2 regions of the Polaromonas sp. P1_F6 genome follow, and region 1 is predicted to be linked to the other one. Evidence: riboswitches for the same ligand, from Rfam matches in the RefSeq annotation. Region 1 holds a riboswitch; the other holds the start of a gene.

Region 1 (7,369 bases):
CGCCCAGCACGCCACCCGCCACAGCACCTACGCCAGGGCCGGCCGGCTTGGTGGAGCGCTCAACCGGCGTCACCGATTCCACCGCGCCGCACACATGGCACACAGGCGCCGGCGCTACGGCGACCGGTGCAGGGTAAGGGGCCGGCGCGGGCGAAATGCCCGCATAACTCGGGACGGGTGCCGGTTTTGGTGTCGGCTTGACCACTTTCTTGGTCGGCACGGGCGCGGGCTTGGCGGGTGCGGCAACCGGCTTTTCAGCCATGTCGTCCGCCGCATTGCTGGCCGCGGCCATGGGCGGCGCCACTAGCGGCGCGGCTTGCGGTGCTGCGAGTGCCACCGGCGTCGCCGTGACCGGGTTGCGCATCTGGTAAATCATGGTGCCGCCCATGGCCAGAACGGCCACTCCCAGTATGCCGACGGCGGCCCACAAGGGCTTGCTGGCCGACGGGGCCTGCTGGCCCGGCTGAAGAGTTTCGGTGGATGTGTTCATGGCAATTCCCTCTGGTGAAATCAATCGGTCCCGTGGCGGGAGTTCATCTATGGTTGTTCAACGTTTCCCATGCCGCGAAGGTAAACACGCTTTGGCAGGCGGCTGTGTATTTATGTAAACGCAGGTTATTTTCCGGCAAAGTCGCCGTAAACGCGAATTGCAACGGCAGCCCTGAAAACTGTTCACGGTTTGCACCGCACCGTGAACGGCTTTTCAGAGATTGGGTGCCAGCAGGCGCTGCAACTCGCCGGCCTTCAGGCCGCGCCGCTTGGCCAGGTCCTGCAGCTGGTCGTCGCCGATCTTGCCGACGTTGAAGTAGGCGCTTTGCGGGTGGCTCAGATAAAAGCCGCTCACACTGGCCGCCGGTGTCATGGCCAGGCTTTCGGTCAGCGCCATGCCGACCTCTTCGGCCTTGAGCAACTCGAACATTTCTTTCTTGACGCTGTGGTCCGGGCAGGCCGGATAACCTGGCGCCGGGCGTATGCCCTGGTATTTTTCGGCGATCAAGGCTTCGCTGTCCAGTGACTCGGCCGGCACATAGCCCCATAAATCCTTGCGTACGCGCTGGTGCAGGCTTTCGGCAAACGCTTCGGCCAGGCGGTCAGCCAGCGCCTTGAGCATGATGGACGAATAATCGTCATGGTCATCCAGGAAGTACTTTTCCTTTTTCTCGGCGCCAATGCCTGCCGTGACGGCAAAAAGACCGATGTAGTCCGGGATTTTTGAGGCGTTTTGGCCCGCAGCGCCCGCATATTCAGCGCGAGCAGCTATCAATTCAGGAGCAAGCACCTTGGGTGCGACAAAATCAGCCAGGCAACGGCTGGGGCGCATCACGCCGTCAATTGCGGTTTTTTCGGTTTGCTGGCGCAGGCCGTACCAGGTCATGGCCACTTCGCTGCGCGACTCGTCGGTGTAGATCTCGATGTCGTCGCCCACGCTGTTGGCGGGGTACAGCGCCATCACGCCGTTGGCGGTGAGCCAGCGGCCTTCGATCAGGCGCTTGAGCATGCGCTGCGCGTCGGCGTACACGCGCACAGCCTCGGTGCCCACCACCTCGTCTTTCAAAATGGCCGGGAAGGCTCCGGCCAGGTCCCAGGTCTGGAAGAAAGGACCCCAGTCGATGTACTGGGCCAGCTCCGACAGGTCGAAGTTCTTGAACACGCGGCGGCCAATGAACTTGGGCACGGGCGGTGTGTAGTGGGCCCAGTTCATTGACGTGGGATTGGCGCGGGCCTTGGCCAGCGGCCACATCGGTACCTGCTTTTTGTTGGCATGCTGGGTGCGCACCTTGTCGTAGTCGGTATACAGCTCTTCGATGTATCTGGCGGCCTGGTCGGACAGCAGGCTTTGCGCCACGCTCACGCTTCGTGACGCATCGGGCACATACACCACCGGGCCTTCGTAGTGCGGGGAGATCTTGACGGCCGTGTGCACGCGGCTGGTGGTGGCGCCGCCTATCAGCAGCGGAATCTTCTTGATGCGGAAATGATCGTCCTTTTGCATCTCGGCGGCCACATACTGCATTTCTTCCAGGCTGGGGGTGATGAGACCCGACAGCCCGACGATGTCGGCGCCTTCAACCTTGGCGCGCGCCAATATTTCATGGCAGGGCACCATCACGCCCATGTTGACGACTTCAAAGTTGTTGCACTGCAAGACCACCGTCACGATGTTCTTGCCAATGTCGTGCACATCACCCTTGACCGTGGCGATGATGATCTTGCCTTTGGTCTTGACGTCACCGCCGGCGGCTTCGAGCAGCAGCTTTTCGGCTTCGATGTAGGGCAGCAGGTGCGCCACGGCCTGCTTCATCACACGGGCGCTTTTGACGACCTGGGGCAAAAACATCTTGCCCTGGCCGAACAGGTCACCGACGATGTTCATGCCGTCCATCAGCGGGCCTTCGATGACGTGCAGCGGCCGGCCGCCCTCCGCAAGGATCTCCTGGTAGACCTCTTCGGTGTCAGTCACGATGTGCTCGTTCATGCCGTGGACCAGCGCATGCGACAGGCGCTGGCGCACCGGCAGGGCACGCCATTCATTCTTCTTGCTGTCGTCCTTGGCGCCGCTCCTGGCAGTCTCGGCCACTTCAATCAGGCGTTCGCTGGGCGTGAGCTCAGGCTCGCCCGGCTTGTAGACCGGTGTGCGGTTGAGCACCACGTCTTCGACGCGCTCGCGCAGCACAGGGTCCAGGTCGTCGTACACGCCGACCATGCCGGCGTTGACGATGCCCATGTCCATGCCCGCCTGGATCGCGTGGTACAGGAACACGGTGTGGATGGCTTCACGCACCGGGTCGTTGCCGCGAAAGCTGAAGGACACGTTGGACACGCCGCCAGAGACCTTGGCGCCCGGCAGGTTCTGCTTGATCCAGCGCGTGGCGTTGATGAAATCGACCGCGTAGTTGTTGTGCTCTTCGATGCCGGTGGCGATCGCGAAAATGTTCGGGTCGAAGATGATGTCTTCGGGCGGAAAGTCCAGCTCGTCGACCAGCACGCGGTAGGCGCGCTCGCAGATTTCGACTTTGCGCTCATAGGTGTCGGCCTGGCCTTTTTCATCAAAAGCCATCACCACCGCTGCCGCGCCGTAGCGCTTGAGCAGCTTGGCCTGCTGCTTGAAGGGCTCCAGACCCTCTTTCATCGAGATCGAGTTGACGATTCCCTTGCCCTGGATGCAGCGCAGGCCGGCTTCGATGACGCTCCACTTGGAGCTGTCGATCATGATGGGCACACGCGCGATGTCGGGCTCACTGGCGATCAGGTTCAGGAAGCGCACCATGGCGGCCTGGCTGTCCAGCATGGCCTCGTCCATGTTGATATCGATGATCTGGGCGCCGTTTTCGACCTGCTGGCGGGCCACGGCCAGCGCCTGCTCGTATTCACCGTTGAGGATCATGCGGGCGAAGGCCTTGGAGCCGGTGACGTTGGTGCGTTCGCCAATATTGACAAACAGCGTGCCCGCACCGATGGCGACCGGCTCCAGGCCGGACAGCTTCATGGGGGGAACATTGGGTAAAGATTCAGTTTCAGACACGGACTCACCTTGAGGCAAAGGTGAGCGTCGTTGCCGCAGGGGCCGCCGGAAGCCGCCGCCTGTAACCCAAGCCTGACGAACGCTTGTGTTCGCTGCAACGCTCCTTGGGTTACCATCATTTTAAGGGCTGAACGCCGCCCGCGCCATATCCTTGCACCAATGGCAAGAGATACCAACAAAAGTCCAGGGGATAGCCGGAGCCACCATGTTTGAAAACCTGTTCGGCAGAAAACAGCGGGGAACGCCCGATGCGCCCGAGTCCATGCGTCCCAAAGACCGCATGCGGGCCATTGAGGGCTCCAGCACGGCCGAGCTTGCCGCCAGGCTGCTGATTGCACCAACCGCCCTGATGCAGCTCACGCCCGAAGAGGCTTTCACTGTCGTCAGCTACATGACGCCGCGCAGGATTTCCGAGGGAACGACCTTCATCCGCGAAGGCGACAAGAGCGATACCGGTTATATGGTGCTGCTGCTCGAAGGCGAAGTCACTGTCGAAAGCATTGTGGTCAGCCGCCGCACGCCGGTCACCATCACGGTGCTGGGCCCCGGCAGCCTGATCGGCGAAATGGGCCTGGTCGACGGCCAGGCGCGGCTGGCGTCATGCACTGCCAGCAGCGACGTGAGCTGCGCCGTGCTGTCGCGCGCAGCGCTTGAAAAAATGGGGGAAGAGCAACCGGTGACTGCGGCCAAACTGATGTTTGCCGTTTCACTGCGCATCGCCGAACGGCTGCGCGACACCAGCGAAAAACTCAAGATGTACAGCCAGCTGGTACAAGCCATGCAGCAGGAAATCGACCGGCTGATGCCGGGCTGATTTCCGTCTGGCAGAAAAGCGGGGAAGGCGCCAGGCTAGCCGCCCTTTCCGCCCTTTCCGCCCTTTCGATTTAGTCGAGCTTGATTTTGGCGACCTTGATCAGGCGTCCATAATCGGCGTGCTCTTTCATCACCATGTAGGCAAAGTCGGCAGAGCTCATGGGGCTGGGGGTCGCGCTCATGCGTGCAAACTTTTCCGCGGTATCGGGCGTGTTGAGCGCGTCGGCGAATGCCCGCTGAAGCTGGTCTGCCGTGGCTTTGGGAAGGTTGGCCGGGCCAAAGATGCCGAACCAGGTGCTGATGTGAAAGCCGGGCAACACGTCATTGATGGTCGGAATTTCCGTGAAGCTGCTGGAGCGGTTGATGGTGGTCACGCCAAAAGCGACCAGCTTGCCCGACTTGATGTTGGCGCTGGCAGAGGCCAGGTTGTCGAACATCAGGTCGGTCTGGCCGGACAGCAGGCCAGCCTGCGCCTGGGCCGAGCCGCTGGAAGGCAGGTGCACCACGCTGATCTTGGCCAGGCTTTTAAACAGCTCGCCCGCGAGGTGGCCGGCGCTTCCATTGCCGCCGGAGGCATAGTTCAGCCGGCCGGGATTCTTGCGTGCGTAGGCAATCAGGTCCTTGGTGTCCTTGATTTTCAGCCGCCTGGCCGTCTCGGCATTCATGACCAGCACGTTCGGCACCCGCGCCACCAACGTGATGGGCGTGAAGTCCTTCAATGCGTCGTAGGGCATGTTCGGGTAGAGCCATGGGTTGATGGCATGGGTGGCCACCGCCCCCATCACCAACGTATGGCCGTCTGCAGGCGCCTTGGCGACGAGGGCCGCACCCACGTTTCCGCCGGACCCCGGCCGGTTGTCAACCGTGACTTCGGTTTTGAGCAGGGGACGCAGCTTCTCGGCCAGGATGCGCGCAGCGTTGTCCAGCGGGCCGCCGGCTGGATAGGGCACGACGATCGTCACCGGTTTTTGGGGCGACAGTTGTGCATGGCCTGCGAAAGCCGTCATCGCCAACGTGAATGCCGCTGCGGCCTTGATGAATAAACCCACCTTCATGATTTCCTTGGTTGTGTTGTGTTGCGTTGTTTTGCCGAACCATCAACGCTGCAGGGCGCAGCGCCGGAGAATGAAAACAGGGTTCGGCAAAGGGGCCTGACTATAGCCGCGAAATATGACTTTTCGGGACATCGCCGGGCACGTCATCTCATATGCATACTTATTAAGTACACGCGCATCAGAGAACCGGCTTTTTCGGCTACCCGACGGCATCACCCGGAAGTGATACGGGGCAGCGCTGCCCTCAGGCGGCCTCTTTGTAGAAGGCGCCGCGCTGCAGGGAGCGGCTGGCGATCGGCGCAACCGCATGGGCGATGGCACCTATGTGATCCGGAGTGGTGCCGCAGCAACCGCCCACGATGTTGACAAGGCCTTCCTCGGCAAACTCGCGCAGCAGGCGGGACGTCACGTCGGGTGTTTCGTCAAAGCCGGTGTCGCTCATGGGGTTGGGCAGGCCGGCATTGGGGTAGCAGCTGATGAAGGTGTCGCCGGCCACGCGGGCCAGCTCCTGGATGTAGGGGCGCATCAGGGTGGCGCCCAGTGCGCAGTTGAGGCCGACTGCCAGTGGTGCGGCATGGCGCACACTGTGCCAGAAGGCCGTCACGGTTTGCCCGCTCAGGATGCGGCCCGAAGCGTCGGTCACGGTGCCGCTGATGATCAGGGGCAGGCGCTCGCCGGAGTTGTCGAAGTATTCGTCAATGGCAAACAGCGCCGCCTTGGCATTGAGCGTGTCGAAGATGGTCTCGACCAGCAGCACGTCGCTGCCGCCCTTGACCAGCGCCTCCGTCTGTTCGTAATACGCCTTGCGCAGCTCCTCGAAACTGGTGTTGCGCGCGCCCGGGTCGTTCACGTCGGGGCTGATGCTGGCCGTCTTGGGCGTGGGGCCGAGGGCGCCGACGACAAAACGCGGCTTGTCGGGTGTTGAAAACTTGTCGCACGCGGCACGGGCGATGCGGGCCGACTCGTAATTCATCTCGACGGCCAGGTCGGCCATGTCGTAGTCGGCCTGCGCCACGGTAGTCGCGCCGAAGGTATTGGTTTCAATCATGTCGGCGCCCGCAGCCAGGTAGCCCTCATGGATGTCCTGGATCACGTCGGGGCGCGTCAGGCTCAACAACTCGTTGTTGCCCTTCACGTCCTTGTGGAAGTCCTTGAAGCGTTCGCCGCGGTACTGGGCCTCGTTGAGCTTGAAGCGCTGGATCATGGTGCCCATCGCACCGTCGAGGATGGCGATACGCTGTTCCAGGATGGCCGGCAGTTGTTGGCCGCGTGTGTAGATGATTGGCTTCATGGCCTCGATTTTAAGGCGCGGCAGCTTTTTCAGCAGACTTCGATGGGTTCTCTTCAACCAGCAGGGGCTGCGGAACCGGCTTTGCCGGGCCGCAGGCGCAGCGCCCCCTTGGGGGGCAGCGCATTACACGAAGTGAAAAGCGTGGGGCGTTAGACGACAATAGGGGTATTGCCCTGAACATGAAAAACTTTCAACCCAAAGAAGCCTGGACCTGGTTGCAGGCGCATCCCGACGCGCTGTTCGTGGACGTGCGCATGGAGATCGAGTCGTTGTACGTCGGCCGCCCCCCAGGCGTGGTCAACGTGCCGTGGTACGAATACCCCGACCTGCAGCCAGACCCGCAAAAGTTCGCCGACGCCGTGGCGCGCGAAGCTGCCGGCAAGGCGCAGCCGGTGCTGCTGATCTGCCGCTCCGGCAAGCGCACGCTGGACGCCGGCAAGGCCCTGGAAGCAGCCGGCTTTTCTGATGTGCAGCATGTGGTGCACGGCTTTGAAGGTGAGCTCGACGAACAGTTCCAGCGCTCCACCCTTTCCGGCTGGCGCTTTGACGGCCTGCCCTGGGAGCAGATGTAGCCGGTTTTCCCCGCTATTTATGTGTCAAACAGGCCTCCAGCCCTTATGGATCTTGCGCAAGCAGCTCCTATTTTCATAGCACTCATTTTCACCACACCGACTTTCCGGCTTAACA
Region 2 (7,369 bases), on a different contig from region 1:
GTGCTGCTGGGCCGGGAAGCTCGCCGGAAGGCTTCGCCGCCACTTTGCTGGATGCGGTGCGGCCTGTCAAACCGGCCTTCATGCTGCTGGCGACCTTGTCTTTGACCTCCAGCAGCTTCTGCACCTTGGCGCCCATCTTCATCAGGCTCATCAGCGTGGCCGAGTCCATCTTCTGCACATCGGCCAGCCAGCCTGTCATCAGCTCGATCAAATCGTGCATCTGCTTCATGCGCGCCTGGGCGTGAATGTCGTCCTGGTTGGCCGGGTGTTCCATCAGCGCATCGCGCAGCATGGAAAGCGTCGGGTCAATCTCGCGCTTGCGGCGTTCCTCGGCCAGTGTGCGGAAGATGGCCCAGACGTCTTCCGGCGCACTGAAATACTCGCGCCTGTCGTTCGGCAGGTGCTGCAGCCGCACCAGGTTCCACGACTGCAATTCCTTCAGCCCCATGCTGACGTTGGAGCGCGAAAACGCCAGCGCCTCGCCGATTTCGTCGGCATTCAGGGCCCGCGGCGAGACGTACAGCAAGGCATAAATCTGCCCAACAGTCCGGTTAATGCCCCAACGGCTGCCCATTTCACCGAAATGGAGGACAAATCGCTGGGTTAAGGGGGCAAGGTTCATGGCGCAGGGCCTCTTTGGTTTATTGAATTTTCAGGAATTACTGAAATTCTAATAAATTGAAACGATTTGCGCTGGCGACCGGATTGACCTTGTGTGCAGCCGGGTGAAATCGGGTGTAGCCGTCGAACGCTGACCTGACCCGACACCAGTTTGTGCCGGCAGGTTGCTATCGAATTCGTAGCTGCTTGCGCTTGTATCTATTGGGCTAGAGGCCAATCTCATGCGTGAAAAAGCCCCAAAACAGCGTCAAAAGCGGCTCCGCAAACGTTCATGTGCGAGCTAAAGCTGTTTTTCGCCGGTTTCAAGGCTATTTTCAGCATGAAAACAGCCTTCAGGCCAATCCAGACAAGCGCAATAAGCTATCAAATATATAGCACTCCCAACATACAACCCAAGCTGTGGCAGCGGGATTTGCGCTGAAACGAAACGACCGGTTGCCGGGTCGGGTCACCGCTATTGGCAAGCCCGTCGCAACATGGGCATACTGGCCCGCCCATACACAACACCCCACAAAAAGGATTCCATGCGCCACACCACCACCGTCCTCGGCTTTTCCGTCACCGTTGCCTTTGTGGCCGGGATTGCGCTGTCGCCGCTGGCCCAGCACGCCCTGCCCGATGCGCATGCGCAGGCCGTGCCCCTGGCGCCGGCGATGATTGACCTTGCGGCGCTCAAGCACGGCGACATTCCCGGCACCCCAAACCCTGAAATGAATGCGAAAGGGCTGGTCATCACCGACAACGCCACCATCGGCATTCAGTCCGGCAATGTGGCCAAACACATTCACCCGAAAACCGACGAGATCCAGTACATCATCGAAGGCAGCGGTGCCATGTGGCTGGGCGGCGAGCGCAAGGAGTTCAAGCCGGGCACGCTGATCATCATTCCCAAAGGCACGGCACACGGCGGCACGCTGGTGACCAGCGGGCCCGTCAAGGCGCTGGCCATCAAGATCCCGCCGCAGGCCAGGGACGACGTGACTTTTGTGAACTGAGCGAACGCGCCTCGTCAGCGGGGCGATTTAGCGCGGCGTACGCGGCGCCGCTGGGCGCCGCCTTGCAGGCGGGCGCTTCCGGACCGCAGGCGCGGGTGTCGTCGCGACCTCCGGTGTGGACTCCGGCACCAGCAGCACAACTTCCTTCAGCCCCATGCCCAACATGCCGAGCTCTTCCGCCGCGGCGCGGCTCAGGTCGATGATGCGGTTGCCGCTGTAGGGTCCGCGGTCGGTGATGCGGACGTCCACATCACGGCCGTTGACCAGGCTGTGCACACGCACCATGGTGCCAAAAGGCAGCGTGCGGTGCGCAGCGGTGAACTCCTGCATGTCAAAGCGTTCTCCGCTGGCGGTGCGCCGGCCGTTAAAACGCGGGCCGTACCAGGAAGCCTGGCCGCGCTGGAATTCGCGGGGCACTTCGCCGGCCAGCAGCGACGGCCTGGGTGCAGCGGCAGAAGGCTGCACCTCGTCGGCTATCTCACCGGTCGCGGGTGATGCATCGGTGGCGGGACGTGAAGGACGCGGCGCCGGTGCAGCAGCACCCGGCACGGTGGATGGCTTGTTGGGTGGCGGCGTGGTGCATGCGGCCAGCAAGGCCAGCAGCACCGCAGCACTGAGGGTGACGGCAGACCGGCGTGCACCCTGCTGCATGGCGTGTAGCCTCAGGCGCGCTGCAGTCGCCCGATGATTTCGGTCGTCGCTGCGGCCTGGTTCATCGTGTAGAAATGAATGCCGGGCACGCCTGCGGCGTAGAGCTGCTCGCACAGGCCGGTGATTACGTCCAGGCCGAAGCTCTTGATGGACGCGGTGTCGTCGCCAAAGCCCTGCAGGCGCAGGCGGATCCAGCGCGGAATCTCGGCGCCGCAGGCATCGGAAAAGCGCATGAGTTGCGTAGAGCTGGTGATGGGCATGATGCCGGGCACGATGGGCACGTCCACACCCAGAGCCTGCGCGTCGTCGACAAAACGGTAGTAGGCGTCGGCGTTGAAAAAATACTGTGTGATGGCCGAGTTGGCGCCGGCCTTGACCTTTTGCACAAAGGCCTGCAAGTCGGCATCGGCCGATCTGGCCTGGGGATGGATTTCCGGGTAAGCGGCCACTTCGATGTGGAAAGTGTCGCCGGTTTCAGCGCGGATGAAGGCCACCAGGTCGCTGGCGTAGTGGAACTCACCGCCCGCGCCGTAGCCGCTGGGCAGGTCACCGCGCAGGGCGACCAGGCGTTTCACACCCATGATTTGCAAGGTGGTGAGCTGCTGGCGCACCGTGGCCTTGGTGGCGCCCACGCACGAGAAATGGCAGGCCGCCGCCACGCCTTCGGCCAGGATTTCGTTCACCGTGCCGAAAGTGCCGTCTTGCGTGGAACCACCCGCGCCAAACGTCACCGAGCAAAACTCGGGCTTGTGCGCATAGAGCGCCTGGCGCGCCACACGCAGCTTCTCGGCGCCTTCAGGTGTCTTGGGCGGGAAGAATTCAAAACTGAGGGGAAGATTCAGGCTCATCACGGATCTCACTCGTCGTTATTTGTCGTGTCGGTTTTGCTGTCACGCCGCTTGCCACGCGCAGGGCCAGGCTGGCCGGCATGCGCAAGTTCGGAGTCTTCGTGCGGCGCGCGGGAGGCGCGCATTTCGCTGCGTGGCACGCGCTTGGCAATCTTGCGCTGCGGTGCGGCCGGCAGCGGCTGGTCTTCGCCCGCCACGTCCTGGCCCTTGACAGCCTGGATAAAAAATTCGCGGTTGCCGTCGCCGCCTTCAATCGGCGACGCCAGCCAGGCTTTCACTTCCAGCCCCAGCGATGCGCAGGCATCGCGCAAGCGCTTTTCGACAAACTCGAAATGCGCCGGGTCACGCACAATGCCACCCTTGCCGATCTGGCCGGGCTGCAATTCAAACTGCGGCTTGACCAGCATGAGCAGGTCGCCGCCGGGCTTGAGCAGGCGAACCACGGCGGGCAACACCAGCGTGAGCGAGATGAAGGACAAATCACCCGTCAGGAAGTCGAAGTTGGCTTCTGCGGCCAGGCTCGCTTCGTCCAGGTCGGCGTCATCCCCATCGCCATCGAAGTCATCCGGAAAATCCATGTCGCCGCTGTCGCCTGCATGGCCGGCCACCAGGTCGGCGGCGGTCATGGAACGGGCATTCAGACCCTCGACGCAAACCACACGCGGGTCTTCACGCAGGCTGGCGTGCAGCTGGCCATGGCCCACATCGACGCCCACCACCTGCATGGCGCCGTGCTGCAGCAGGCAGTCGGTAAAGCCGCCGGTGGACTGGCCCACGTCAAGGCAGCGCAAGCCATCCACCTTCAGGCCGGTAGCTTTCAGCGCGCCTTCGAGCTTGAGCCCGCCGCGCGAGATGTACTTGGCTTCGGTGGTGTCCAGCAACTGCAGCTCAGCGCCGGGCGGAATCTCGTCGCCGTTCTTGGCGACCTTCTTCCAGGCAGCGTCGGCTTCAGGACGCCACTGCACCCCCGAAGCGATCAGGCGCTGGGCCTGCGAGCGGGTGGCGGCATGGCCGTGTTCGACGAGGAATAGGTCAGCGCGCATGTAGTGTCTTCCGGTATTCCAGCAACAGCCTTAAGGGCGTAGCGAGCGGCCCGAGAGCAAGGCGCGGGCGCCAGGCAACCGGAATGCACTTGAGGTGCATGAGGATTGCCTGATCGGGACCCGCAACGCCGCTATCGGGTCGCGCAGTAGCCAGGAAAAATCAGTAGCGATAGGTGTTGGCCTTGTACGGGCCGGCTTTAGAGACACCGATGTACGCAGCCTGCTCGTCGCTCAGTTCAGTCAGCACAGCGCCAACCTTCTTCAGGTGCAAACGGGCAACCTTTTCGTCAAGATGCTTGGGCAACACATAAACCTTGCCCACTTCGTACGCATCTTTCTTGGTGAAGAGCTCGATCTGCGCGATGGTCTGGTTCGCAAAGCTCGACGACATCACGAAGCTCGGGTGGCCGGTGCCGCAACCCAGGTTCACGAGGCGGCCCTTGGCCAGCAGGATGATGCGCTTGCCGTCCGGGAAGATCACGTGGTCGACTTGCGGCTTGATCTCTTCCCAGGTGCATTTTTCGAGCGATGCGACGTCGATCTCGTTGTCGAAATGGCCGATGTTGCAGACGATGGCCTGGTCTTTCATCTTCGCCATGTGCTCATAAGTGATGACGTTCTTGTTGCCGGTGGCGGACACAAAAATGTCAGCCTTGTCGGCAGCGTATTCCATGGTCACGACCTTGTAACCTTCCATCGCGGCCTGCAGGGCGTTGATGGGGTCGATCTCGGTCACCCACACCTGGGCGCTCAGTGCGCGCAAGGCTTGTGCGGAGCCCTTGCCCACGTCGCCGTAACCGGCCACGAGTGCGACCTTGCCGGCGACCATCACGTCGGTGGCGCGCTTGATCGCGTCAACCAGGGATTCGCGGCAGCCGTACAGGTTGTCGAACTTGCTCTTGGTGACGGAATCGTTCACGTTGATGGCGCGCAAGGCCAGCGTGCCCTTGGCCGACATTTCATTCAAACGCAACACGCCGGTGGTGGTTTCTTCAGTCACGCCGATGATGTTTTTCAGGCGGCGGCTGTACCAGGTCGGGTCTTGCGCCAGCTTGGCCTTGATCGAATTGAACAGGCAGATTTCTTCTTCGCTGCCGGGCTTGGAAATGAGGCTCGCGTCTTTTTCGGCCTTGGTGCCCAGGTGCATCAGCAGCGTCGCGTCGCCGCCGTCGTCCAGGATCATGTTGGGACCTTCTTCAGGCGTGCCCTTGGCGCCGCTGAATTCGAAGATCTTGTGGGTGTAGTCCCAGTAATCGGCCAGGGTTTCGCCCTTGATGGCGAACACCGGCGTGCCGGCGGCGGCGATCGCGGCGGCGGCGTGGTCTTGTGTCGAGAAAATATTGCACGAAGCCCAGCGCACTTCAGCGCCCAGGGCTTGCAGGGTTTCGATCAGCACGCCGGTCTGGATCGTCATGTGCAGCGAACCGGTGATGCGCGCGCCCTTCAGCGGCTGCGCCTTCGCGAATTCTTCGCGGATGGCCATCAGGCCAGGCATTTCGGTTTGCGCGATGTTCAGTTCCTTGCGGCCCCAGGCGGCAAGCGAAATATCGGCAATGGTGTAGTCGGTGGAAGGTTTCAGGACGGCGCTCATACGGTTCTCCAAATTCAAACGTCAACTGGGCAAAATCGCCACGGGCAAGGCGCTTTCGAAACAGCGGGGGAATTCAGTCATTCACCCGGCTTGAGAGAGCACTTGCGGGTGAGCGTGGTTGCAATGAAGTCCTGAGCCTGGTCCACATGGTGTGGCTTGCAACGCTCCTCAGGAAGCCACGATTATACCGAACTCCCCCGTTCAGGCTCACTTCGTGTAGCCTGCTCCCCCCTCAAGGGGGCGGCGCCTGGGGCCGGCGAAGCCGGACCCTCGGCCCCCGCTGGTGAAATACGCCATCACCGATCGCGCCCAAAGAGCGCTTCAACCCGCATGGGCCGCGGAACCGGCTTTGCCGGGCCGCAGGCTCAGTCCCCTGCAAGGGGAAAAGGGCTACACACAGTGAGCCCGATAGGGGTGTGCCAATTTTTCGGCTTTGCCGGGCCGCAGGCGGGCGGCCCCCTCGAGGGGGCAGGGAGCTACACGCAGTGAGCGACCGTGGGGGCCCACACCATGCGAGAATTTCACCATGCAAGAGTCCGCAGCCCGCCACTTTCGCCCCTCTTCCGTAGGGCATCCAGGTTTCGGGGCGGCCTGATGTACCCCCGTCTGGCGCCCGTCTACTGTGCCTTGTTCCTGATCATGGGTGCGGGAATGAGCGCCAGCTTCGCATCAAAGGCATACCGGGCCTTGCAAACCCTCGATTGGGAAACAGGCAGCGCGCAAATACTTTCGTCCAGCGTGAAGGCCACGTCCGACAAGCGAGCCAGTTGCTATGAGCAGCTTGCCACCTATAGCTACAAGGTGCAGGGCCGAACCTTCACCGGCCAACGTGTGCGCGCGGCGGACAGCTGCCTTTCGAAGGAAGAGTCCGAGCTATTCGAGGCTGCGTTCAAGAAAGGCGACACGGTGGCCGTGCGCTACGATCCCGAAAATGCCTCCGAAGCGGTGCTCGAGCCCGGGGAACTGTGGTTCAACGATTGGATCCAGGGGATCGCGGGCTTGTTGATCACAGGCATTGCCGTTCTGATGGGCATCGAGATACTGAGAAAGCAACGATGAAGGACCTCACATCCTGGGCGCTCACCGAGCGCGCACAGATCACCGGCGTCTTCACCGACATCGACGACACACTGACCACCGAGGGAGCGATCACCGCCGATGCGCTGGAGGCTTTGGGTGCGTTGAATGCCGCCGGGCTCAAGGTGGTAGCCATCACCGGGCGGCCCGTAGGCTGGAGTGAGCCCTTCGCGGCAAGCTGGCCGGTCGATGCCATCGTGGCGGAGAACGGTGCGGTGGCGCTGCTGCCGGCGCAGGTTTTAGACAAAAAAGCCCCGCAAGCCGCACCAGCCTTGCGCAATCAGCTATCAAAAATATACCAACAGGATTCCGCGACACGCGCTGCCAACTTCGCCCGCATGCAGGCCGTGCTGGCGCGCATCGAGCGCGAGATGCCGGGCATCACCCGCGCCACCGACTCGCCGGGCCGTGAAACCGACATCGCCATCGATCACAGTGAGTTTGTGCAACTGAGCGACGCGCAAATCGCCGCAGTGGTGGCAATGATGAAAAGCGAGGGCATGCACGCCACCGTCAGCAGCATCCACATCAACGGCTGGTATG

What was found. A riboswitch is a leader RNA that binds a small molecule or an ion and turns the genes downstream of it on or off. The one in region 1 is predicted to bind S-adenosylhomocysteine.
Region 2: linked by a shared signal. The riboswitch ahead of ahcY (adenosylhomocysteinase) and the one ahead of metH (methionine synthase) in region 1 are both predicted to bind S-adenosylhomocysteine.

The regions. Positions count from the first base shown of each region.
Region 1 covers NZ_JBFUBQ010000005.1:26,769-34,137, forward strand. The annotation lists gene AC1DY9_RS15555 (glycine zipper 2TM domain-containing protein) at 1-490, opposite strand, end outside; gene metH (methionine synthase) at 704-3,523, opposite strand; S-adenosyl-L-homocysteine riboswitch at 3,539-3,635, opposite strand; gene AC1DY9_RS15565 (Crp/Fnr family transcriptional regulator) at 3,729-4,337, shown strand; gene AC1DY9_RS15570 (Bug family tripartite tricarboxylate transporter substrate binding protein) at 4,408-5,391, opposite strand; gene AC1DY9_RS15575 (homocysteine S-methyltransferase family protein) at 5,636-6,682, opposite strand; gene AC1DY9_RS15580 (rhodanese-like domain-containing protein) at 6,862-7,254, shown strand.
Region 2 covers NZ_JBFUBQ010000004.1:33,529-40,897, forward strand. The annotation lists gene AC1DY9_RS13490 (GbsR/MarR family transcriptional regulator) at 1-622, opposite strand, end outside; gene AC1DY9_RS13495 (cupin domain-containing protein) at 1,146-1,616, shown strand; gene AC1DY9_RS13500 (septal ring lytic transglycosylase RlpA family protein) at 1,644-2,267, opposite strand; gene metF (methylenetetrahydrofolate reductase [NAD(P)H]) at 2,279-3,115, opposite strand; gene AC1DY9_RS13510 (TlyA family RNA methyltransferase) at 3,124-4,158, opposite strand; gene ahcY (adenosylhomocysteinase) at 4,319-5,749, opposite strand; S-adenosyl-L-homocysteine riboswitch at 5,853-5,925, opposite strand; gene AC1DY9_RS13520 (DUF3592 domain-containing protein) at 6,377-6,808, shown strand; gene AC1DY9_RS13525 (HAD-IIB family hydrolase) at 6,805-7,369, shown strand, end outside.